Regions from separate parts of the Arthrobacter sp. efr-133-TYG-120 genome, predicted to be linked through region 3. Evidence: riboswitches for the same ligand, from Rfam matches in the RefSeq annotation. Region 3 holds a riboswitch; each other region holds the start of a gene.
What was found. Region 3 has a riboswitch for S-adenosylmethionine ahead of QRN51_RS02220 (aminotransferase class V-fold PLP-dependent enzyme). Riboswitches for the same ligand answer to the same signal wherever they lie in the genome.
Positions count from the first base shown of each region.

Region 1 (7,851 bases), on a different contig from region 3:
CGCCAATTCTCCCTACTGGCGTGGCCTGGCCACGGGTTTTGAGAGCTATCGGACGCAGGCGTGGAACCGCTGGCCTTCGTCGGGGCCGTCAGCCATCTTCGGGTCCCTGGCTGCTTACCGACGGGTTGTCCGTAGGCTCATCGAAACGGGAGTGCTGCTGGACGAGGGGATGGTCTACTTCGACGCCAGGCTGTCCCGGCACGTTCCCACGGTGGAGGTCCGGGTGGCCGATGTCTGCCTCCGGGCCGAGGATGCGGCGCTCATCGCGGTGCTCGTCAGGGCACTGGTTGAGACTTCTGTTCGTGAATACCATGCCGGAATAGAGCCCGCTGCCGTGCCCACTGCGCTTTTGCGGATGGCGTCCTGGCAAGCAAGCAACTTCGGACTGCGTACCGAACTGCTGGACTTCGGAACCTTTCGCCCGGAACCCGCCGCCGACGTCGTCTGGTCGTTGGTGGAATACTTGGAACCCGTGCTCGCCGAACAGGGTGAATTCGACTTGGTCCAAACCGGCGTGGCAGCCATCTTGAGCCGTGGCAACGGCGCTATCGAACAGCGTGGTGTTGCCGGGCGCTGGAGCGAGAGCAACGGGAGCGCGCCCGACGCCGCCGGGCTGGCCGCCGTCGTAGAGCACGCCGTCCAGATCACGATGCGCTCAGAGAGGGACGAGAGCGACACCAAGCCGCAACCCGTCCTCACCTGGGTGCGCCAGGACTGGCGCGAAGCGCCCGGCTAGACCTGCTTGAGGGCCCGCTCGAGGTCCCCGATGAGATCGTCCACATCCTCCAGCCCCACCGAAAGCCGCACGACGCCGTCGCTCAGGCCAATTGCCGCGCGGCCTTCCGGACCCATGGCACGGTGCGTGGTGGTGGCGGGATGGGTGATGAGGGACTTGGAGTCGCCGAGGTTGTTCGAGATGTCGATGACGGCGAGCCCGTCCAGCAGCGCGAAAGCGGCCTCCTTCGCCGATCGCCCTGCGGAGGGGAGCAGCTCGAAGGTGAGCACAGTTCCGCCGGCCTTCATTTGCTTTGCGGCGAGCTCGAACTGCGGGTGCGACTTCAGCAGCGGGTACTTGACCCAGCTGATGGCCGGCTGTTCCTCGAGCCACTCGGCGATCCGCAACGCAGACGCCGAGGAGTGGTTGACACGCAGCGCCATCGTCTCCAGACCCTTGGTCAGGACCCAGGCGTTGAACGCGGAAAGCGACGGACCGGTGTGCCGCATGAGCTGCTTGACGGGACCGTCGATGAACTCCTTGGTGCCCAGGATCGCTCCGCCAAGGACCCGACCCTGGCCGTCGATGTGCTTGGTGCCCGAGTAGACAATCACGTCTGCTCCGAGATCGCCGCAGCGCTGCAGGAGGGGAGTGGCGAAGACGTTGTCGACGACCACCGTGGCGCCGGCCGCGTGGGCCAGCTCGCTCACCGCGGCGATGTCCACGATTTCCTGCATGGGGTTCGACGGCGACTCGAAGAACACTGCGGTTGTCGGCTCGGACAGGGCAGCACGCCACTGGTCCAAGTCAGGCCCGTCGACGAAGACGGTCTCGACGCCCCAGCGCGGCAGGATCTCATTGAGGATGACGAAACAGGAGCCGAAGAGCGAGCGGGCGGCAACTACGCGGTCACCGGCAGCAAGCAACGCACCGAGGGCGGTGAAGACAGCGGACATGCCCGACGCCGTCGCGAAGCACGCTTCGGTGCCTTCGAGCAGGCGGAGGCGCTCCTGGAAGGTAGCTACGGAGGGGTTGCCGTAACGGGAGTAGACGAAGCGTTCGTCCTCGCCCGTAAATGCTCGCTCGGCGGCTGCGGCGGACTCGTAGACGAAGCCGGAGTTCAGGAAGACGGCCTCGGACGTTTCCTGGAAGTTGGTACGGTCAAGACCGCCGCGGACGGCCTGGGTGTCAGGGCTCCAGCTGGCGGCGTCAGGGTTGAAAGTCACTTAGATGTTCCCCAGGTTCGTCGGAAGTCCACGGTTTTTCCAGCCGTTCACGGTTCGCTCGCCGTAGCGGTCCGGCTCGCCCTCAAAGCCCTCGAGGACGTTGTAGGAGGTGTAGCCGGCCTGGGTGGCGGCAATCGCGGCGGCGATGGAGCGCTGTCCGGAGCGGCAGAGGAAAACCAGTTCGGTGCCGTCCGCCTCCGGGGCCTGCTGCGTCAACTCTTCGATGAAACGGGTGTTGGGGATGCCTCCGGCCAGGTTCCACTGGATGAACAGGGGATCGTTCTCGGTGGCTTTGGTGTCCGGGATGCCGATGTGTGCCCACTCGCCTTCGGTGCGGACGTCCACCAGGATGGCGCCCTGCTCAAGCTTGGCCCAGGCGTCGTGCGGGCTGAGGTCGCCTGCGTAGCTCATGCGTGGCCCTCGCCGTCGAACTCTTCATCAAGCTGATCCACCGCATTGGCAACGGCGGCATCTGCGCTTGCGATTGCCGCGGGCAGGACGATGGCCTGTGCCACGATTACGTCCGTGCCGTTGAAGGTCGCGGCCGGGCTGCCGTGCAACACGTATCCCTCCGCGAGGGCGGTGGAGATCCGCTCGCAGAATTCCTTGGTGTCAGGGCCCGTGATGAGACGGTACGAGAGTTTTTCTTCGGTGGGTTCAGGCATTGGTGCTCCTCAGTCACGCTTGCAGTTCGAAAGTGTCGATACGCCGAGTAGTCACCTGAGGCACCCCGCCGGAGAGAGGGTTGCCGACCAGCAAGTCAGGGCTTCGCGCTGGTGCTCATTACTCAAGAAGAAAAATAACATCCACGACGGCGGCCTGCATCACCGGCCGTCGTCATGTTCCGTAACCGGACGGCAGCCAGGCTGGCGAGGGCTGGGGTGCCAGCGTCCTAGGACTCGGTTTCATTGGGCAGCGGTTCCAGGCTCGCCTGGATCCGGGGTGGAATGGCGTCGAACCGCGACGCTACTGCCGTAGGGGAGTGATGAAAAGTGGAACCTTGATGCTTCCGGATTTCCAGCAGTTCGTGGACGGATATCCCGGTGGCCGTGGCGAGTGCATGCAGCGAGAGGCTGTTGTGATGAGCCAATGCAAAAACCACACCCGACAAGGCTTCGAAACCTTCTGTCTCGTAGATTTCCTTCACCAGGTTGGACATGCCATTTGCATCATCGATTGATCCCGCTGACGCACCAGTCGCCATGGCCGTCAGGGACCATGCAGCAGAGTCGGGGCTGATGTAGATGCTCATGTCGATACCCTACGGACTCAGGCCCGCTTGGGGAATGGGCGATACGTTTATCTTTATGGCAGCACTCACCGACCTTGACCGCCAGCTCCTCTCCGCTCTCCGGGAGGACGGCAGGGCCTCCGTGGCGAGCCTTGCGCGCAAGCTGGGCGTTGCTCGGGCCACCGTGAATAGCCGGCTTGAGCGTCTTGTCTCCTCGGGGACCATCGTTGGCTTCACCGCGAGGGTGCGCGACGAGGTGGATCCACTTGCGATCCGGGCCATTGCGCTCATTGCCGTGGAGGGAAGGTCGGCGGACAAGGTCATTCGCCAACTCCGCGGACTTCCCGAGATTTGGGCGCTACACACCACGAACGGCGGTTGGGATCTCGTGGCCGAGTTGCGCACGGAGAGCCTCAGCGACTTTGACCAGGTGTTGGGCAGGATCCGCGGGATCGAGGGGATCGTCAATAGCGAGACGAGCCTGCTGCTCAGTTCCGTCCTGCGATAGTCGCTTTTATGACGGGCGCCTGCCGTTGATCATTGTGTGCATAAGCAGTCATCATTTTGTGCATGTTTTCAATGAAAAGTACGTACTTTGGCAATTGTGGATGCATATCGCCGCTCCGTAGCCTCGTAGCAACAGTGCTTATGAGGGAAAGGAGCGCACATGACGCGCTTTGTCGATGTCCGCAATATGGTTCGTTGGACGGCCGGACGGGGCCCGGAGACCGTCATCTCGGAGATGATGCAGTACCTGGAAGACGACTTCCAGCGGTGGGAATCTTTTGACAAGACTCCGCGAGTGGCAAGCCACACGCCATTTGGCGTCATCGAGCTGATGCCCACCAGCGACCAGGAAACCTACGGCTTCAAGTATGTAAACGGACACCCCTCGAATCCCGCGCGCGGCTTCCAGACCGTGACAGCTTTCGGTGTCCTGTCCGACGTCCACAACGGCTACCCGACGTTCCTTGCGGAGATGACAGTGCTGACAGCGTTGCGGACGGCGGCCACGTCCGGCATGGTCGCTAAGAAGCTCGCGCGCCCCGATGCCCGGATCATGGCGATGATCGGAACCGGAACCCAATCGGAGTTTCAGGCGCTGGCCTTCCGGGCGGCCCTGGGTATAAACAGTGTGAGGATCTGGGACACGGACCCGGCAGCGATGGAGAAGTTCGTCCGGAACATGGCTCCCCTCGGCTTCGACATCACCATCGCAGACTCGGCGGCCCATGCAGTGGAGGGCGCCGACGTCGTCACCACATGCACGGCGGACAAGGCCAATGCCACGATCCTGACAGCAGACCAGGTTTCGCCCGGAGTCCACATCAACGCGATCGGAGGCGACTGCCCAGGGAAGACTGAACTCGACGCTGCCATCCTCGGCCTCGGTGACGTCTTTGTGGAATACGATCCCCAGACGCGGATTGAAGGCGAGATCCAGCAAATGTCCGCCGATTTTCCCGTCACCGAATTCTGGCAGGTCCTGGCCGGGCACGCTCCGGGCCGGACCTCCAAGGACCAAATCACGATATTCGATTCCGTGGGCTTCGCGATCGAGGACTTTTCCGCCTTGAGGTATCTCCGCGACGCCGTTGAGGGTTCGGAGTTCTTCGAGGAGATTGACCTCGTCGCTAATCCCGATGACCCCAAGGACCTCTTCGGCCTGGTGCGGGAACTGTCGCCGATCGGCTCCTGAGATGCCCAACTGGTCCCCACCGCCACCCTCGCCTCGCAAGTCCCCGTCGGCTCCCAGCCTTCGCGAGCTCAGGCAGGGACCCTCGCCGGCGGGGCCCCACCGCCACCCTCGCCTCGCAAGCTCGGCCAGGGAACCCGGGCGGCGTGGGCCCACGCATTTGTTGTCGTTTTGGAGCCTCTAAACGACAACTACTGCTAGTCAGTTGGGTGGGAGAAGCCTGGTGCGCCGGCCCCAGAACCGGCGCACCAGACGTTTTATCCGGGCATCCCGCCTGCCCAGCCCATCCCGCCGGCCCCGGCTACACCACCGCCAGGCGCAGGATCAGCTCGGCATGCCCGGGGAACCTCATGACGAGCGACTCGATGTCCCGTGCCGTTGGTTTCGCGGAGTCCGATCTCTCGTATCCCGGTGCGAGGCTGCAGCTCACCAAGGCGAACCCCGGCCCGGCCAACTCGGCACCGAACCAGGTGGAGTTCGGGGCAACTCCTTGCAACATCTCGCCTGCTTCCGGATCCGGCCCCAACAAGGCTTCGGTATAGCCAAAGTCCTGAAGTCCGAGCTCCCGGGAGAAGACGTGCAGCCTGATCGGTGTCCCCACGTGGAAGAACCACAATTCGTCCTGCTTGAGGGCGTGCAACTGGAGGACCTCACCCGCCTCCAGCAGGTACCAGTTGGAACTGTAGAGCGGATGGTCGACGCCGAAACGCGGAGGCAGCGCCGATCCGGCGATGTCCTCGTTGCTCACGAGCGCGGGCGCGAACCAGCCGCCCACGCTAGCGGGGGACATGTCCAGCCGTTTGATCCAGTCCTCTGCGAATCCACTCATGTGACCGGGTCCTTCAGTGAGAAGCAGACGGTGATGCCGATGATGTCCTTGCTGCCCGGGGTCCGCAGCAACCCCTTTTGGGTCACGATGTCCACATTCACCATGCCGCCCTCCTTGCTGGGGACGGCGATGGTCTCGTGGAAGTTGAGCAACGGCTTTCCGCTCGCCATTACTTCCTTGTCGTGCGCAACGTGTTCCGCGCGCGAGTCCTGGTGCCCGATCAGCTCCGACTTATCCATGCCCACCAGGTCCGCGAAGTTCTGGTTGACCCACAGGAAGACCGAATTCGCGTCCTTCACCACCCAGTACACGCCGTCCTGCCGGTCCAGCACATCGGCGGCACTCATAGGCGGAACCGTGGGAAGGAGCGCCGGGTCCAGCGCCGGGGCGACAGTCATGGCGCTGCCGCCGCTCCGCCGTCGGCCTCGAGTCTTTCGGCGAGGTCTTGCGCCAAGGCGACCATTGTCATGGTCGGGTTCCACGAACCGCCGGTGGGCCAGAGGCTGCCGCCCGTGACAAAGACGTTCTGCACGCCGTTGAGTCGGTAGTCGATTCCGACGACGGCGTCCTCCTCTTCGCCGATCGGCAGGCTCGAGCTTTCGTGGACCAATCCCGGAACGCGGCGCTCCGGGATGGCGGGACGCTCGGCACCCCAGGTTCCTTCGTCGGGATCTCCGTGCCAGTATTCGACCCGCTCCGCGCCTGCCGGGGAGAGGACCCGCTCCAGCATCTGGAAGGTTCCCTCGTCCATGGTGTCCCAGGTGTCGTCGTCGGTGGCGTTGGCCAACACCTGCAAGGTGACGTTGCAGGTGGGGTCCGCTCCGCCGGAAAGCCGCAAGTGGTTCTCCGGGTTGCTTTCGTCCAGTTCGCCGAGGACGGCGCAGATGAACACCAGGTAGTCCTCCGAGGACCGCAGCTGCGCGAGCGAAGCCGTGGCGACGACGTCGGGGGCGTAGCGTTCGGACTTCTGGGCGTTCTTGTCCGGGCAACGGTCCGAGAGGACCGAAAGCTGGACGTGGTATTGCATGCCGGCCGGGCTCTTACCCGCCAAATAGATGGCCGCCAGTTCCAGCTCGCCGAGTTGTCCGCTGAAATCAAAATCCTCGCGGGGAACCCTGGCCACCACCGAGGTGATGAAATGGGCGCTGAAATGCCCGCCGGCCCCCTGCACCTGCTGGAAGGAATTGAGGACCAGCGTTGCCGGCGGAAGCGTGCCCATGGCCAGGACCAGGTTGGCGTTGCCGACGTTCACTACGCCGCGGTTGGTGTTCAACGCGGTGGCCCGTCCGTCCTGCTGGAGCACGCTCAACACGGTGCAGTCCGTGACCATGCGAAGAGCCGCGCCCTTGCCTTGGGGCTCAAGTCCTGCTTGCTTGTCCGTCAGTTCAAGGAGGACTGCCGGCGTCGAGAACTTCGCGAAGTCCACGCCCGACGTCGCGCCGGTCGCCGCAGCGAGCGGTGCGGGCATGCTGCGGGTGGCGGAATCGATCTTGTGCAGGCCTGCCTCAAGCCGTTCCTGGAGGGCTTTCTGCATGATTCCGTAGACCGGCCGGGTGTCGTTGATGAGATCGACGACGTCGGCCGACCGGCCGGCGTCGATCTGGTCCGCCGAAACCACGTTCAGGAGGTCTTCCGCGGACGTGAAGTGCGACTTGGCGGCGTCCATCACTGCCCGCGGCCAGCCCCGCATTTCATCTTCCTCGGGGCGGGGGCACCATGCGCTCCACATGATGCTTCGTCCGCCGTAGAAAGGGACCATGCCGTGCTGCCACGAAATCTTGCCCGGCGGCTGGGTGGCGGTGGCAGCTGCCAAGGTCCACGGGAAGGTCTCCGAGAGGCCTCCCAGGGTCTCCTTGTAGGGCAGCGGCAGGTTCTGGAAGTGCTGCGGCAAGAAAAACGGACCCCGTTCAATGATCAGGATCCGTGCGTGCGGGTTGACTGTCAGTGTCCGCTCGGCGAAGGCGTAGGCGCAGAACCCACTGCCGATGACGATGTGGTCGAATTGTTCCTCTTCGCGGACTTTTTTCCATTCCCCCTCGGAGAGGAAGAAAACGTGATCCATGACTTTCTGGGGCGAGGGATCCTGGGGTCCGGGCGTGGGAAACCCGTGATTGAAATTCTGGGACGAAGAAACTGCACTCATAACGATGCCCT
Region 1 covers NZ_JARVRI010000031.1:60,647-68,497, forward strand. The annotation lists gene QRN51_RS17730 (glutamate--cysteine ligase 2) at 1-736, shown strand, start outside; gene QRN51_RS17735 (O-succinylhomoserine sulfhydrylase) at 733-1,941, opposite strand; gene QRN51_RS17740 (rhodanese-like domain-containing protein) at 1,942-2,352, opposite strand; gene QRN51_RS17745 (DUF1737 domain-containing protein) at 2,349-2,606, opposite strand; SAM riboswitch class IV at 2,617-2,729, opposite strand; gene QRN51_RS17750 (hypothetical protein) at 2,834-3,193, opposite strand; gene QRN51_RS17755 (Lrp/AsnC family transcriptional regulator) at 3,249-3,680, shown strand; gene ocd (ornithine cyclodeaminase) at 3,840-4,871, shown strand; gene QRN51_RS17765 (cupin domain-containing protein) at 5,170-5,697, opposite strand; gene QRN51_RS17770 (PAS domain-containing protein) at 5,694-6,095, opposite strand; gene QRN51_RS17775 (GMC oxidoreductase) at 6,092-7,840, opposite strand.
Region 1: another riboswitch for S-adenosylmethionine. It lies ahead of QRN51_RS17745 (DUF1737 domain-containing protein); the one in region 3 lies ahead of QRN51_RS02220 (aminotransferase class V-fold PLP-dependent enzyme).

Region 2 (7,851 bases), on a different contig from region 3:
GGCCGGATCCGCGGCAAAGTGGCCATCTACAACGAAAACCTCCGCACGGTGGCCGCCCGCCACGATGCCGTGATCGCCGATATGTGGTCCCTGCGGCAACTCTCCAACTCCCAGATGTGGGACGAAGACCGCCTGCACTTCTCGCCGCTCGGCCATCACACCGTCGCGGCGATGGTCCTCGATTCGCTCAACGTGCCGCACAACCTCGAGCCGCTGTTCCCCAAGCCACTCCCCCAGCGGAGTTGGCGCGAGGCCCGCTCGGGCGACCTCGTATGGGCACGGGAGTATTTTGTCCCGTGGGTCATCCGTCGGATCCGGCACCGCTCCTCCGGCGACGGCATCCTGCCGAAACGCCCGACGCCGGGACCCGTCTTCGGTCCTGCCGACACCATCCTGCCCCGGAGCTGAACGGGAGCCGTGTGGGTCACAGGGAGCGGGGCTAAGCTGGTGAAAGACTAGGGAGGCCCTCCACTGTGAACAATGTGATCTTCTGGATCATCGTCTGCTCCTGGCTGATTCCCATGGGGATCCGCATGTACAACCGATCGCGCCAGCGCAGGCTCCGGGACTTCCCTCCGCAGGATTACCCCGGGCAGCCCTATCCTCCGCAGCACTACCCCGTCGGATACCCGGAGCAACCCCCGGTCATCTTCCCGGCTGAGCCGCAACCCCCGGTGGGAATGCCCGCACCTCAGGCCGCTCCGCGGTCGTCGGCTACTCCGCAAGCGAACAGCGCGCCCCAGCCGGACAGCGCGCCGCAAGGCTACCGGGCACGGAAACTGGCCGAACTCGACCAGGAGTATAGCGACGGGAAAATTGCCATGGAGGACTACATGAAGCTCCGCCAGGAGATCATGAACGGCTGATTCAGCCGAAGAACGCCTCCCGCAGCTGGGGGCCGAGCTGGCCGATCTCGGTGAGGAAACCGTCGTGCCCGATGGGCGCCTCGATCACATGAACGGGGACTTCTCCGGGCAAGGCCTTGGCCAGCTCGTGCGATTGTTCCGGGAAATAGAGCCGATCCGAGTCCACCGAGGCAACGAAGAACTTCGCCGTGGCCACGGACAACGCGTCCTCCAATGAGCCCCGGCCGCGAGTGATGTCGTGGCTCATGAGCGCCTCAGTGATGGCGATGTAGCTGTTGGCGTCGAAGCGCTGGACCAGCTTGCGTCCCTGGTGGTCGAGGTAGCTCTCCACCTGGTAGCGGCCCCGGTCCCCTAAGGCCGCAGCCTGTAGGGGTGCCTCGCCGCCTTGGGCGTTCCTGCCGAAGCGGAAGTCCAGTTCATCCGCCGAACGGTAGGTGATGTGGGCGATCCGCCGGGCGAGGGCCAGCCCCGCCTCGGGCGCGGCCTGGCCATAGTAGTCGCCGCCCTTGAAGTCGGCGTCCTGCCGGATGGCGAGCGTCTGGGCCTGCGCGAACGCAATCTGTTCGGCAGTGCTGTACGCCCCGATCGAAATCACGGCACATCGCTTGACGCGGTCCGGATAGCTGACGGCCCACTCCAGTGCGCGGGCACCGCCCATGGACCCGCCCACCACGGTGTGCCAGCTGTGGATCCCCAAGGCGTCGGCGAGCCGGGCTTCGGCTACAGTGCTGTCCCGCAGGGTCACAAGCGGGAAGCGGGAGCCCCATGGCTTGCCGTCAGGAGCGCTCGACGACGGCCCGGTGCTGCCGTAGCAGCCTCCCACGATGTTGACGGAGACTACGAAGTAGCGGTCCGTGTCGATGGTGGCGCCGGGACCAACGAGTTGCTCCCACCAGCCTTCTTCGTCGCTCTCGCCACGGGCCACATGGGTGCTGCCGGTCAGTGCATGCTCCACGAGGACGGCGTTGGAAGCGTCGGCGTTGAGCCGGCCCCATGTCTCGTACGCAAGGACGACCTCAGGGAGGAAACCCCCGGCCTCCAGTTCGAGCCCTCCTACGGAAACATACTTGAGGGTTCCGTCCTGGGTACCTGAAAGGGGTATGGCTGTTGCAGCAATTGTCATTCGTCGACACCTCACATCGCGCTTGCCCGCCGCCAACACAGCGAAGGGCCAGGTCTTCACCCGGGGCACCCCGCCGCGAAAGGAGGGTTGCCGGCCAGCAAGCCGGGGCTGTCGCTGGCACTCATGACCTATGGGAAGAGTCTAGGAAAACCGGACCCCTTCTGACGAAGATTATGACAGCTTTGTGACACTTGGCCGCGTTTTGTTCACGAAGCCGGGGTTGTGGATGTCTGAAATTGAAGAGACGGGTGATGCCTGTGTGACTGGAGATAGAATTGGGCGCAGCAGTCTGCATCCTTCGGATGTCTCCGCCGCCACTGTGCGTCACAGGAAGATTGAAGCTCGTGAAAAAGCCATCCGGCGTCGTTCCAATAGCCCTGTTCTTGCTGGTATCAGGTTTCACCGTGGGAGTGCCGCTGCCGGCGCACGCCGACACGACTCCGGCAGCAGGCGAAGACAGATACATGGTCCACTACGCCGAAGGCACCGACGTTGACGGGAAGACCGCGGAGCTGCGCTCGCAGGGAGTCTCGGTGGACAAAACGTTCACGCATGCCGTGAAGGCCGCGGTCGTCACGGCGACGCCAGCGAAGGCCGCTGCGTTGGCGAAGTCGAGCCACGTGGCATCGGTCGAGCGGGACACCCCGGTACGGATTTCGGACACCCAAGCGCCGGCACCCTGGAACCTCGACCGGACCGATCAGCGCACCCTCCCTTTGTCCGGGAGCTACACCCCGCCTTCGAGCGGCGCCGGGGTTCAGGTCTACATTGTGGACAACGGGGTGCTTGGCACCCATGTGGACTTCGGCGGTCGGGTGACCGCGGGGTGGAGTGCCTTCTCGGGGCAGCCCGCCAATGCCCCCTGCACCGATCCGGCAATGCCCGACGCCGGCCACGGGACGCACGTAGCAGGCATCACAGCCGGCAGCACCTACGGCATGGCCAAGTCGGCAACCATCGTGCCGGTGCGGGTCCTTGGTTGCGACGGTACGGGATACTCCTCCGACGTCATAGCCGGCCTCGATTGGATGGTCCAGCAGCACCAGCCCGGCCAACCCGCCGTCGCCAACCTCAGCCTCTCCGGACCTGCGAACCAGAGCCTGGACGACGCTGTCCAGGGCGCGATCAATAGCGGCATTATCGTCACCTTGGCGGCCGGCAATTCCAGCACGGACGCGTGCACGCTGTCCCCCAGCCGCGTGGCTGCCGCGATCACGGTGGCCGCGAGCGACAGCTTCGACCGGCAGGCATCGTTCTCCAACTACGGTCCCTGCGTCGACCTGTACGCACCAGGAGTCCAGATCACCTCGGATTGGCAGACGTCAAATACCGCAACGGCTGTCCTGAACGGAACCTCGATGGCCTCTCCGCATGCGGCAGGAGCGGCCGCGATGCTCCTCGCCATGCATCCCTCGTGGAGCCCCGCGCAGGTCTCGGCAACGTTGACCGTCGGCGCAACAGCCGGAATAGTCCAGTCGACCGGAAACTGCATGCCTAACCGGCTGCTGTACGTCAGCCCGTCGCTCTTTTCGCCGTCGCAAGACCCGTTGGGCGGATTTGCGGCTACAACCCCCTGCAGGCAGCTTGACACGCGGGACGGGACCGGTGGCGTCAACGGGCCGGTCGCCCCCGGACAGACGATCAGCGTCAAGGTTGCTGGACGCGGCGGCCTCCCGGCGACCGGAGTTTCCGCTGTCGCAATGAACATCACGGTGGCCAACCCGACGTCGAACGGCTTCATCACCGCGTACGCCGGCGGAACAAATCGTCCGGCGACCTCGAACCTGAATTTTGCCCCAGGGCAGATCGTCCCGAATTTCGCGATCACGCCGGTGGGGTCCGATGGCACGATTTCCTTCACGAACAGCTCCAACGGCACGGTCCAGCTCATCGCCGACATCACCGGTTACTCCCTCACGCCTGGCGCGTCGCCCGCTCCCGGGACGTTCTCCGCCCAGGCCCCGTCCCGGCAGCTGGATACCCGTGACGGCACCGGCGGCGTCGGCGGACCCGTTGCCCCCGGACAGACCATCAACGTCAAAGTCACAGGCCGCGGCGGTATTCCCTCTTCCGGTGTTTCCGCCGTCGCGATGAACATCACGGTGGCCAATCCCTCGTCGTTCGGCTTCATCACCGCTTACGCAGGCGGGACTCCGCGACCGAACGCCTCGAACGTGAATTACGCGGCGGGACAGATCGTTCCGAATTTCGCCATTACGCCGGTCGCTCCCGACGGGACGATTTCATTCACGAACACCTCCGGCGGAACCGTCCAGATCATCGCCGATACCTCGGGCTATTACCTTGCGGGCACACCGTCAACCGCAGGCGCGTTTTCCGCGCAGGCCCCGTTCCGGCAATTGGATACCCGTAACGGCACCGGCGGGATCAACGGACCTGTTGCCCCCGGGCAGACCATCAACGTCAAGGTCGCGGGACAGGGTGGCATTCCAGTGTCCGGTATTTCCGCTGTCGCGATGAACATCACCGTGGCCAATCCGACGTCGTTCGGCTTCATCACCGCCTACGCCGGAGGAAGCCCGCAGCCGAGCACCTCGAACGTGAACTACGCGACGGGACAGATCATCCCGAACTTCGCCATTACGCCCGTCGCTCCGGACGGTACGATTTCCTTCACCAACAACTCCAACGGCACAGTGCAGCTCATAGCCGACACTTCCGGGTACTACATCGCGGGCTAACCGCGAGATGGGGCGCCCATCGGAGTGGGCGACCCATCACGGAACGAACCGGCGACTGGCCTAGCTGCCCTTGGCCGCCCGGAATCCTGACTCGAGGTCCGCGAGGATGTCGTCGATGTGCTCGATCCCGACGGACAGCCGCACCAGTCCCGGGCTCACGCCGGCCACGGACTGCTGTTCTGGGGTCAGCTGACTGTGAGTCGTGGACGCGGGGTGGATGACCAGGGAACGGACATCGCCGATGTTTGCCACATGGGAATGCAGCTCCAAGGCGTCCACGAAGCGCTTGCCGGCGTCGATCCCGCCCCGGATGGTGAAGGACACCACGGCTCCGGTGCCCCGGGGCCCGTACTTCCGTCCTCGTTCGAACCACGGGCTGGATGGCAGCCCCGCATACGCGACCGATTCGACATCGTCGCGCCCTTCCAGCCATTGCGCCACTTTGGTGGCGTTGTCCACGTGGCGTTCCACCCGCAGGCTGAGGGTTTCGATTCCTTGGGAGATCAGGAAAGCGTTGAACGGTGAAACTGCCGAGCCGAGGTCGCGCAAAAGCTGGACCCGGGCCTTGAGGATGTAGGAGAGGTTCGCGCCGAGGGCACCGTCCTTGCCGAGGTCGCGGGCATAGACCAGGCCGTTGTAGCTCGGGTCCGGGGTGTTGAAGTTGGGGAACCGCTCAGGGTCCTTGCCGAAATCGAAGTTGCCGGAGTCCACGATGACACCGGCAATGGCGGATCCGTGCCCGCCCAGGTATTTGGTGGCCGAATGCACCACGATGTCAGCGCCCCACTCGATGGGCCGGATCAGGTAGGGCGTGGCGAGGGTGTTGTCCACGACGAGCGGGACTCCAGCCTCGTGCGCGGCGCGGGAGACGCCTTCGATGTCCAAAACGTCCTGGCGGGGGTTGGAGACAACTTCCGCGAAGAACAGCTTGGTGTTTGGCTGCACGGCCTCGCGCCAGTGGTCGAGGTTGTCCGGGTCCTCGACGAAGGTCACCGAGATTCCGAATTTCTTCAGCGTATGCGCCAGCAGGTTGTAGGTGCCGCCGTAGAGGCTCGGGCTGGCCACCACGTGGTCACCGGCCTCGGCGACGTTGAGGATGGCGAACGTTTCCGCGGCCTGGCCGGAGCTCAGCAGGAGCGCGGCCAAGCCGCCTTCCAGGCTCGCTATGCGCTGTTCCACCGCATCCTGCGTGGGATTGCCGATCCGGGTGTAGATGGGCGCCAGCTCGGCGAGCGCAAAGCGGTTGGCAGCGCTTTCCGCGCTGGGAAACACGAACGAGGTGGTCTGGTAGATGGGGAGTGCCCGGGCTCCGGTGGCGGAGTCCGGCTCCTGACCGGCGTGGATCTGGCGCGTTTCGAATGACCATCCTTGGGACATGCGGACTCCTGGTTGTCTGGGCTCTTGCCGTGCTTCAGCTTGCCGGGCCGAAGTATTCAGCCTGCCGGTGTTCGGTTGCCGCCAGTCTAGGGATGGTGTTGCGGGCTCCGGAAGCTTTGTGACGAACACAGTAGTTTTCGGTCCCGGCACGTCCTGAAGTGACTCTGAGCTGCCTTTTCGATACATCCCACCTTGGTTAGGCTTGACTTAGCTGAGAGCTCCATCACAAAGTGCCAAGATGAAGCCATGCGCATGGATCACGTCTCTTACGCTTGTGAACGAGATGGCCTTTTGGCCACCACCGAGCGGATTTCCGCAGCATTGGGAGTGGACGCAGTCCGGGGCGGAGTGCACCCGCGCTTCGGTACCCGGAACATGATCATTCCCCTTGCTGACCACAAATACCTGGAAGTTGTCGAGGTCCTTGACCACCCGGCATCCGACAAGGCACCTTTTGGACAAGCCGTCCGTGCACGCTCCGCCGCGGGAGGTGGTTGGATGGGCTGGTGCGTCGCTGTGGACGACCTGAGCCCGTTCGAACAGCGGCTTGGACGCGCCGCCGTTCCTGGCAACCGCAAGTTCCCGGACGGCCGCGAACTCGTCTGGTCGCAAATCGGCATCCTGGGGCTCATCGCCGATCCCCAGGTTCCCTACTTGCTGCGGTGGGAGGGCGACCCTGCACTTCACCCGTCCCTCGTCTACCCGAGCGACGTCAAGATGTCCAGCCTCACCATCGCCGGCTCCGCGGAGCGTGTCACCGAGTGGCTAGGGGAACCCGTGGAGAAGCCTCTCGAGGACGTTGCAGTCCAATGGATGGCTCCGCACGGAACGCCGGGAATCATGTCGGTAACGTTCGAAACCGCCAACGGAGCCGTCACCATCTGACGGACCATCGGGCCAGGAGTGCCCGGGAAAAACTTCGGCCGCCATATGCGGGTGCCAATGACGTCACCCCGCAGTGGCGGCCGAAACCTTTTAACGCGCTTCAGCCCAGCCCGATTGCCTTGCCGAAGACGCTGAAGCCGACGAACGCCACGATGTCCAGGAGAGCATGGGCCACCACCAGCGGCATGACCCTCTTGGTCTTGGTGTAGATCCAGCCGAACACGAGGCCCATGACGGCATTGCCGATGAAGGGCCCGAAGCCTTGGTACAGGTGGTAGCTGCCGCGAAGGAGCGCGCTGAGCACAATCGCCAGCGTGGTGCTCCACCCGAACTTCCCGAACCGGTCCAGGAGGTAGCCCACCACGATGACTTCTTCGACGACGGCGTGCCGCACCGCGGAGAGGACCAGGACGGGCACTGTCCACCAGTAGGAGTCCAGGCCGCTGGGGATGATCGCCGTCGTAATCCCGAGGGCGCGGCCGGCCGCGTAGAGGCCCAGCGACGGGATCCCGATCAGCGCGGCGAGGCCCAGTCCTTGCAACGCGTCACGGCCCGGGCGGGCGAAGTTGAAGCCCAGCCGGGTGAAGCCCGAGGGACTCTCCGCGGTTTGGCGGTGCAAGGACAGGAAGTAGAACACCAACACCACCGGGACCAGGGCAAACGCGATGTCCAGCAGCTGGTAGGTGAGATCGAAGTACTCGCGCGTGCTCTGCGAGCGGTTGAGCGTGGACGTCGCATGGGCCAAAGGCCCTTGGGTCATCTTGTCCAACAACTGCACCACGGAGTACACGGCCGATTGGCCCAGGGACAGGCCAAGGACGATCAGTACTTCGGCGCGCAACCGGCGCGTTGAGGCTAGGAGCATGCTCCTATCTTGCCTTCATTTGCCTGAGGTTTC
Region 2 covers NZ_JARVRI010000015.1:16,528-24,378, forward strand. The annotation lists gene QRN51_RS10255 (SGNH/GDSL hydrolase family protein) at 1-408, shown strand, start outside; gene QRN51_RS10260 (hypothetical protein) at 474-866, shown strand; gene metX (homoserine O-acetyltransferase MetX) at 868-1,989, opposite strand; SAM riboswitch class IV at 2,003-2,118, opposite strand; gene QRN51_RS10270 (S8 family peptidase) at 2,334-4,691, shown strand; gene QRN51_RS10275 (bifunctional o-acetylhomoserine/o-acetylserine sulfhydrylase) at 4,752-6,068, opposite strand; gene QRN51_RS10280 (VOC family protein) at 6,315-6,953, shown strand; gene QRN51_RS10285 (CPBP family intramembrane glutamic endopeptidase) at 7,054-7,818, opposite strand.
Region 2: another riboswitch for S-adenosylmethionine. It lies ahead of metX (homoserine O-acetyltransferase MetX); the one in region 3 lies ahead of QRN51_RS02220 (aminotransferase class V-fold PLP-dependent enzyme).

Region 3 (7,851 bases):
CCGCTTCCGGTAGAGGTTGATGTACGTATTGGTCAGGATGCGGTACAGCCACGCCTTGAGGTTGGTACCCGGCTTGTACTGGTGGAAGGCGGAGAAGGCCTTGGTGTAGGCCTCCTGGACCAGGTCCTCGGCGTCGGACGGATTCCTGGCCATGCGCATGGCGGCCGAATAAAGCTGGTCGACATACTGCATCGCGTCGCGTTCGAAGCGCGCCCTCCGTTGTTCGGGGGTCTCCGTTGCGAAGTCCACCGCAACCTCGACGTCGGACTCAACCGTCGCGTCGCCGTCGGACGTTGCGTCCGTGACTTCGGTCGCTGCCTTGTACATGGCCGCTGCGGCCGGATCCATGGTGCTCATTGCATCCAAGTCTACTGTCACCCTCCGGGAGTCCCCTGGCAGCTCCCGCCCAAGCGCCAAGTGTCCCTCGCGGTCCTTAACCAAGGCCAAAAAACCATCTCCACTCAAACGACATGACAAAGCGCGGCACCACACACACGCCACAATCCAAGGTCCAGCCCATGCCGCACCTTCTTCTGACAACGGCAAGCTCCGGGCAAATATTCCGCAAAGATGCAAGACTAGATCCGACTGCACCCCGTGAACACCGCACCACTTGAACGCAGCACCACCTGAACACCGTGGCACGCCATCCAGGAGGCAAAACATGTCCCTCGTCCGTTTTCTCGCCAGGCCAATGTTGGCTTCCAGTTTTGTCGTCGCAGGGCTGGACAAGCTCAAGAACGCGGATGACACTGCCAAGCAGCTCTCTCCGCTGCTCCGCCGCGCTTCCGAGTCACTGCCTTTCCCGGCGGACGAGAAGACGCTGGCGAGGGTCATCGGCGGTGCGCAAGTGGGCGCCGGCGCCTTGCTGGCACTCGGCAAATGCTCCCGGTTCTCGGCAAGCGTGCTTGCCGGCATCTCGGTCCTGAACACTTTTGTCGAGTGGCGTTCTGCCGACATCAGCACCAAGGAAGGCCGGCTCGCTCGCCGCGCCCAGTTGCTCAAGAACATTTCGCTGACGGGTGGCGTTTTCCTCGCCGCCGTCGACACCGCGGGCAAACCAAGCCTCGCATGGCGTGCCGAACACCTCGCCATGGACGCCAAGAAGGCCACGGGCAAGCAGTTCAAGAAGACAGACCGGGCCGTCCGCAAGGCCGTAGACAACGCAGTTGGAGCATAAGGAAGCATGCCAGGATCCCCCGCCACGCAGACCGACGATTCAGGAAGCGCCACGGCGCCCGCACTCCCCCTGTGGCCGGCACCCTTCGCCAGCCACCCTGTGGATGCCACGGTCACGGTTCCCGGCTCGAAGTCGCTGACCAACCGTTATCTGGTCCTGGCGGCCTTGGCCAACGGCCCAAGCAGGCTGCGGGCACCCTTGCATTCGCGGGATTCCGCCTTGATGGTCGAGGCCTTGCGCCAGCTTGGCGCCACCATCACCGAAGTTCCCGGCGATGGACACTACGGCCCGGACCTTGAAGTCACCCCCATCGATCCCGCGGCCACGGCGTCGGAGACCGCCATCGACTGTGGCCTGGCCGGCACGGTCATGCGCTTTGTGCCGCCGCTCGCGGCCCTCCGCAACGGCGCTTCGGTGTTCGACGGCGACCCCCACGCGCGGCTTCGTCCCATGGGCACCATCATCGAAGCCCTCCGGACACTCGGAGTGGAAGTCAGCGGCCTCGACGGGCATACAGCGAACTCCCTCCCGTTCAAGGTTTCCGGCACAGGCTCTGTCCGCGGCGGCCACTTGGTGATCGACGCAAGCGCTTCGTCGCAGTTCGTCTCCGCCCTGTTGCTGGTCGGCGCCCGGTTCGATGAGGGCCTTCACCTCGAGCATGTCGGCAAGCCCGTGCCGAGCCTCGACCACATCAACATGACCGTCTCGGTCCTGCGCGGCGTCGGAGTGCAGGTGGATGACTCCGTGCCGAACCATTGGCGGGTCGCCCCCGGCACCATTCAGGCGTTCGACGAGAGGATCGAGCAGGACCTTTCCAACGCGGGTCCCTTCCTCGCCGCGGCGTTGGCCACGAAGGGAACCATCCGCATCCCCAACTGGCCGGCCAACACCACGCAAGTCGGGGACCTTTGGCGGGACATCCTCGCCACCATGGGTGCAACCGTCACGCTGGACAACGGCACACTGACGGTCACCGGCGGACCGGAAATCCTGGGAGCGGACTTCGACGAAACCAGCGAACTCGCTCCTACCGTAGCGGCATTATGCGCCCTGGCAACCGGTCCTTCCAGGCTCACCGGCATCGCGCATTTGCGGGGACACGAAACGGACAGGCTGGCCGCGCTGGTCGCCGAGATCAACCGGCTCGGCGGCGACGCCGAGGAAACCAGCGACGGCCTGGTGATCCGGCCCGCAGCGCTGCACGCCGGCGTCGTGCACAGCTACGCCGACCACCGCATGGCTACTGCGGGCGCCATCCTGGGGCTCGCCGTCGAGGGTGTCCAGGTTGAAGACATCGCAACGACGTCAAAGACCATGCCGGAATTCCCGCACATCTGGGCGTCGATGCTCACTGCCGGCGCAGCTGCCGCGGACACCGTTTCAATGGAGACAAGCAACTGACGATGGCTCGCGACGCACGCTCCTGGGATGAGTCCGATGTCCGGATCCGCCCCAACAAGAAGGGCACACGACCCCGTACGAAGGACCGCCCCAGCCACGACGACGCCGTGATCGGGCGTATCATCACAGTCGACCGCGGGCGCTACACCGCGATCGTGGGCGAAAGCTCGGACAACGAGCGCATCGTCATCGCGGCCCGCGCCCGGGAGCTCCGTCGCTCCCCTGTGGTTCCCGGAGACTTCGTAGCGCTCGTCGGCGATGTGTCCGGAGCACCGGACACCCTCGCCCGCCTCGTGCGCGTCGAGGAGCGAAAGACCCTCCTGCGGCGAAGTGCCGATGACACGGATCCGATCGAGCGGGCCGTCGTCGCCAACGCCGACCAGCTCGTGGTGGTGGTTGCGGCAGCCAATCCGGAACCACGCACCGGATTCATCGACCGCGCCTTGGTGGCAGCGTACGACGCCGGAATCGAGCCGCTGCTGCTCGTCACCAAGGCAGATGTCAAGGATCCGACGGAACTACTCGCCAACTATGTGAGCCTCGGTTTCCCCATCATCATCAGCCGGACGGCCGACGCAGGCGCCTCCGGAATCGACGCCCGCTCCGACGACGGCCTGTCCGCCCGCCTCGACAGTGACGCCGTCGGCCAGTTGCGGGACTACCTCGACGGCAAGGTCACCGTCCTCCTGGGCCATTCAGGCGTCGGGAAGTCCACTATGGTGAACGCCCTCACCGGGGCCGAGCGCGCCACAGGCGGGGTCAACGCCGTGACGGGGCGCGGACGCCACACCTCGTCCTCTGCCCTCGCACTGAAGCTCAGCGACGCCCCTGGCGGAAGCTGGATCATCGATACGCCCGGCATCCGTTCTTTCGGCCTCGCCCACGTGAACCCGGACCGCATCCTGCACGCCTTCCCGGACCTGGAGCCGGGGACGGAAAGGTGCGAGCGTGGTTGCAAGCACGATGCCTCCGCCGTTCGATGCGGGCTGGATTCCTGGGTCGCCGAAGGCCACGCGGGCGAGGCCGGCCCCGCCCGCCTTGCATCGCTCCGCAGGCTCCTTGGTGCGGACCCGCGCATGGAAGCCCAAGAGGCCAAGGAACTGGGTACGGTCAACTAACTCAGCGCATGCCGTCCTACCTCCCCGGCTCACCGGCGAATAGACGGTAGTTTGGAACCATGACCCAACCCGATTCGAGCTACAACGACGACCTACGGCTGGCCCATGTGCTGGCCGATTCCGTCGATTCCCTGACAATGGAGCGGTTCAAGGCGCTGGACCTCCAGGTGGAGACCAAACCCGACCTGAGCCCAGTCACCGATGCCGACAAAGCCGCCGAGGAAGCAATCCGTGGGCAGCTCTCCCGCTCCCGGCCCCGCGACGCCGTCCTCGGCGAAGAATTCGGCAGCACGGGCCACGGCTCCAGGCGTTGGATCATCGATCCCATCGATGGGACCAAGAACTTCGTGCGCGGCGTACCCGTCTGGGCTACGCTCATCGCCCTCGTGGACGAGGGCGAAGTAGTAGTGGGGCTCGTGAGCGCTCCGGCGCTCGGCAAGCGTTGGTGGGCGGCCAAGGGCTCCGGCGCCTACATGGGCCGGTCGCTGGCCGCCGCCACCCGGTTGAAAGTTTCCAACGTGTCCCGGCTCGAAGACGCCTCGCTTTCCTACTCCGAGCTTTCCGAGTGGAAGCAGCACGGGAAGCTGGACAACTTCCTGGGCCTCGAGAACGATGTCTGGCGCAGCCGTGCGTACGGCGATTTCTGGTCCTACTGTCTCGTTGCCGAGGGCGCCGTGGACATCGCCGCCGAACCGGAACTCCAGGTCTACGACATGGCCGCCTTGGTGCCGATCGTCACCGAGGCCGGCGGACGCTTCACATCCCTGGATGGCGCGGACGGCCCCTTCGGCGGAAACGCCGTCGCCACGAACTCGATCCTCCATTCCGAGGTCCTCAAGAGGCTCAACCCCGAACTCGACGACCTTCTGTAGCCCCTCCTGTTCACTGAATAAACGACGGCGGACGCCCCCTTTTAGGGGCGTCCGCTGCTTTTTCTTCGGCTGAAGGCACATTTTTCGGGCGGTGTAACAATCCGCTTAACAATCGCGGTCACATTGGAACCCGCCTCGCCGGTGTCCTACTCTCTTTACAGGTCACGAGTGCCAGCGCGAAACCCCGGTTTGCTGGCCGGCAACCCTCCATCGCGGCGGGGTGCCCCGGGTGACGACCCGGCCGGTCCGGAACGGATGCGGCAAGCGCGGACCCCCTGCACGCAGGGGTCCCTCTTGAGTGAGGTCCCATGAGCACAGCCACAATTACTTCTACGGCTCTTTCGCAGCACCACGAAACCGCACAGCAGCTGCCTCGGGCATCCCGCCCGCTGGCCGCGGTCACCGGCGCGGAGTTGCAGGCACCCCTGATCCAGGGCGGCCACATCCGCTACGCCAACCTTGACTACGGCGCATCCGCACCTGCCCTGACGGTTGTTTCCGCGTACCTCAACGAGATCCTGCCGTACTACGCGAGTGTGCACCGCGGCGCAGGCTACGCCTCCCAAATCAGCACCTCCGTCTACGAAAACGCCCGCAACATCGTCCGTGACTTTGTTGGCGGACGGCCGGACGATTCCGTCATTTTCACGCGCAACACCACCGATTCCCTCAATCTCCTGGCCGGCTGCCTGCCGGTCACAGACGGCAAGCACACCGACGAAGTCCTTTACCTGGACATCGAGCACCACGCAAACCTGCTGCCGTGGCAAGGCGTCCCCCACCGAAGCATTGTTGCCGCGGAAACCTTGTCGGAGACCGTAGCCAATGTCCGCACAGCCCTCTCCCATGGTGGCGTCAGCCTCCTGGCTGTCACCGGCGCGTCGAATGTGACCGGCGAAATCCTGCCCATCAAGGAACTAGCTGCCTTGGCCCACGAATTCGGGGCGCGGATTGTGGTGGACGCGGCGCAACTTGCCCCGCATCGCCGCATCAACATCGCCGCCGCGGATGTCGACTACTTGGTTTTCTCGGGGCACAAGCTTTATGCCCCGTTCGGCGCGGGAGTCCTGGTGGGCCGTCCCGACTGGCTCGACGCCGGCACGCCGCACCTGGCAGGAGGCGGCGCCGTCCGGGAGGCACGCCTCGATTCCGTCAGCTGGGCCACGGGACCGGCCAGGCACGAAGGCGGCTCGCCGAACGTTCTCGGTGCGGCCACCCTCGCCCGGGCCACACAAGTCATCGCCAGCCTCGACCACGACGAATGGCACGCCCACGAGGCCGCCATCCGCTCGCACCTGGTCGAAGGCCTCAAGGAAATCGACGGCGTGACCGTGCACCAGATCTTCAGCGACACCGATCCCGAGGACACCATCGGCGTCGTGAACTTCTCGCTCCAGGGCTACGACGCCGGACTTGTGGCGGCCTATCTTGCGGCCGAGCACGGCATTGGCCTGCGCGACGGGCGCTTTTGCGCCCACCCGCTGCTCAAGCGCCTCGGTCTTCCCTCCGGATCCCTCCGGGCCAGTTTCGGCGTAGGATCGCGTTTGGAAGACGCCACTCGGCTCATCGCGGGCATCCAGGCGCTCAAGAGCAATGGCCTCGGTTGGGACTACGTGGTGGACGCCGGCCGTTGGGTGCCCGCGAACGATCACCGCAGCTACCCGGAATGGGCTCCCAACACTCCCGGGACCGCGGGCGCAGCTCCGTGCAGCACCGACTGATTGCGGTAGATTCGTAGGGTATTTTTTCCTGTCCTACGAAGGAGTTTCCGCGTGGCCCCGCGACCCAAAGGCACGTCAGCCGGCCCCAAGCTCTATGAGGAACGGCGCCTTGAACTCGGTCAGAGTTTCCAGGACGGCGGAGAGCACTATGACCGTGTCCGGCCCGGATACCCCGCGGATTCAGCTGACTGGCTGCTGCCGGAAGGCGCGCGGGACGCGGCAGACATCGGCGCGGGCACCGGAAAGTTCACAGCGCTCCTCGTCGAGCGCGGGCTGGCGGTGTCCGCAGTGGACCCCTCCACGGACATGCTCACGCAACTGCGCAAAACGTATCCACAAGTGATCGCCCTGGAGGGCACGGCCGAGGCAACTGGACTCGCGGACTCAGCATTCGACGTCGTCAGCGTTGCCCAGGCATGGCACTGGTGCGATCCCCTCGCCGCCAGCACCGAGATCGCCCGGATCCTTCGGCCCCAGGGTGTGATCGGCTTGATCTGGAACCAGCTGGACACGTCGGTGCTCTGGGTCCATCGTTTGTCTCGCATCATGCATGCCGGCGATGTCCACAAACCGGACTTCCGGCCTGTGGTGGGCCGGGAGTTCACGGGCCTCGAAAGCCATGTGACGCGTTGGGAGGATCCCGTGACTCCGGCGGATATCCTCGAACTCGTGAAGTCGCGCAGTTACTACCTGAGGGCGAATGAGACCACCCGGGCCAAGGTGACGGGCAATCTCGAGTGGTACCTTTTCGAGCATCTGGGCCATGCCGAGGGCGAGGTCATCCCCTTGCCCTATCTCACGCAGAGCTGGCGGGCGCGCAAAGCCTGATGCGGCCTGTTCACGATAGGCTTGGAACCGTGAAGACCAGTGCGCCCTCCTCCTCGATCGAGGACTACGTCAAGGTCATCTACTCCTTCACGGAGTGGCAGGACAAACCCATCACGTCCTCACAGCTCGCGCAACGGCTCGGCGTCGCCAATTCCTCCGTCTCGGAGATGGTCCGCAAGCTCAAGGACCAAGGGCTGGTGGACCACCAGCCCTACAGCGCCATTTCCTTGACCCCCCAGGGAATGCAGCTTGCCCTGGGCATGGTCCGCCGCCACCGCCTGATCGAGACCTACCTCGTGAGGGAGTTGGGCTACAGCTGGGACGAAGTCCATGACGAGGCCGAGATGCTCGAACACGCCGTTTCGGACACCTTCATCGATCGCATGGCCACCAAGCTGGGCAACCCCGGACGCGATCCCCATGGGGACCCCATCCCTGCCGCGGACGGTTCGGTGAGCCTGCCGCATGCGCACCGCATGATCGAGCTCGACGACGGCCATTCCGGCAAGATCACGCGGATCAGCGACGAAAACCCGGAGTTGCTGCGGTACTTGTCCGCAGAGGAAATCGACCTCGACGCCAGCATCCAGGTGATTGGCCGCAAGCCGTTCGGTGGTGCCCTGGTGGTCCGGATCGGAAAGGGTCCGGGCAGCCGCGACTATGATCTCGCGGATGAGGTCGCCTCGGCGCTCTGGGTGGCCACCGACGTCGAACACGACGGCTGCGTCCTC
Region 3 covers NZ_JARVRI010000002.1:201,704-209,554, forward strand. The annotation lists gene QRN51_RS02195 (sigma-70 family RNA polymerase sigma factor) at 1-447, opposite strand, end outside; gene QRN51_RS02200 (DoxX family protein) at 665-1,180, shown strand; gene aroA (3-phosphoshikimate 1-carboxyvinyltransferase) at 1,187-2,581, shown strand; gene rsgA (ribosome small subunit-dependent GTPase A) at 2,584-3,699, shown strand; gene hisN (histidinol-phosphatase) at 3,759-4,571, shown strand; SAM riboswitch class IV at 4,732-4,844, shown strand; gene QRN51_RS02220 (aminotransferase class V-fold PLP-dependent enzyme) at 4,880-6,292, shown strand; gene QRN51_RS02225 (class I SAM-dependent methyltransferase) at 6,344-7,120, shown strand; gene QRN51_RS02230 (metal-dependent transcriptional regulator) at 7,150-7,851, shown strand, end outside.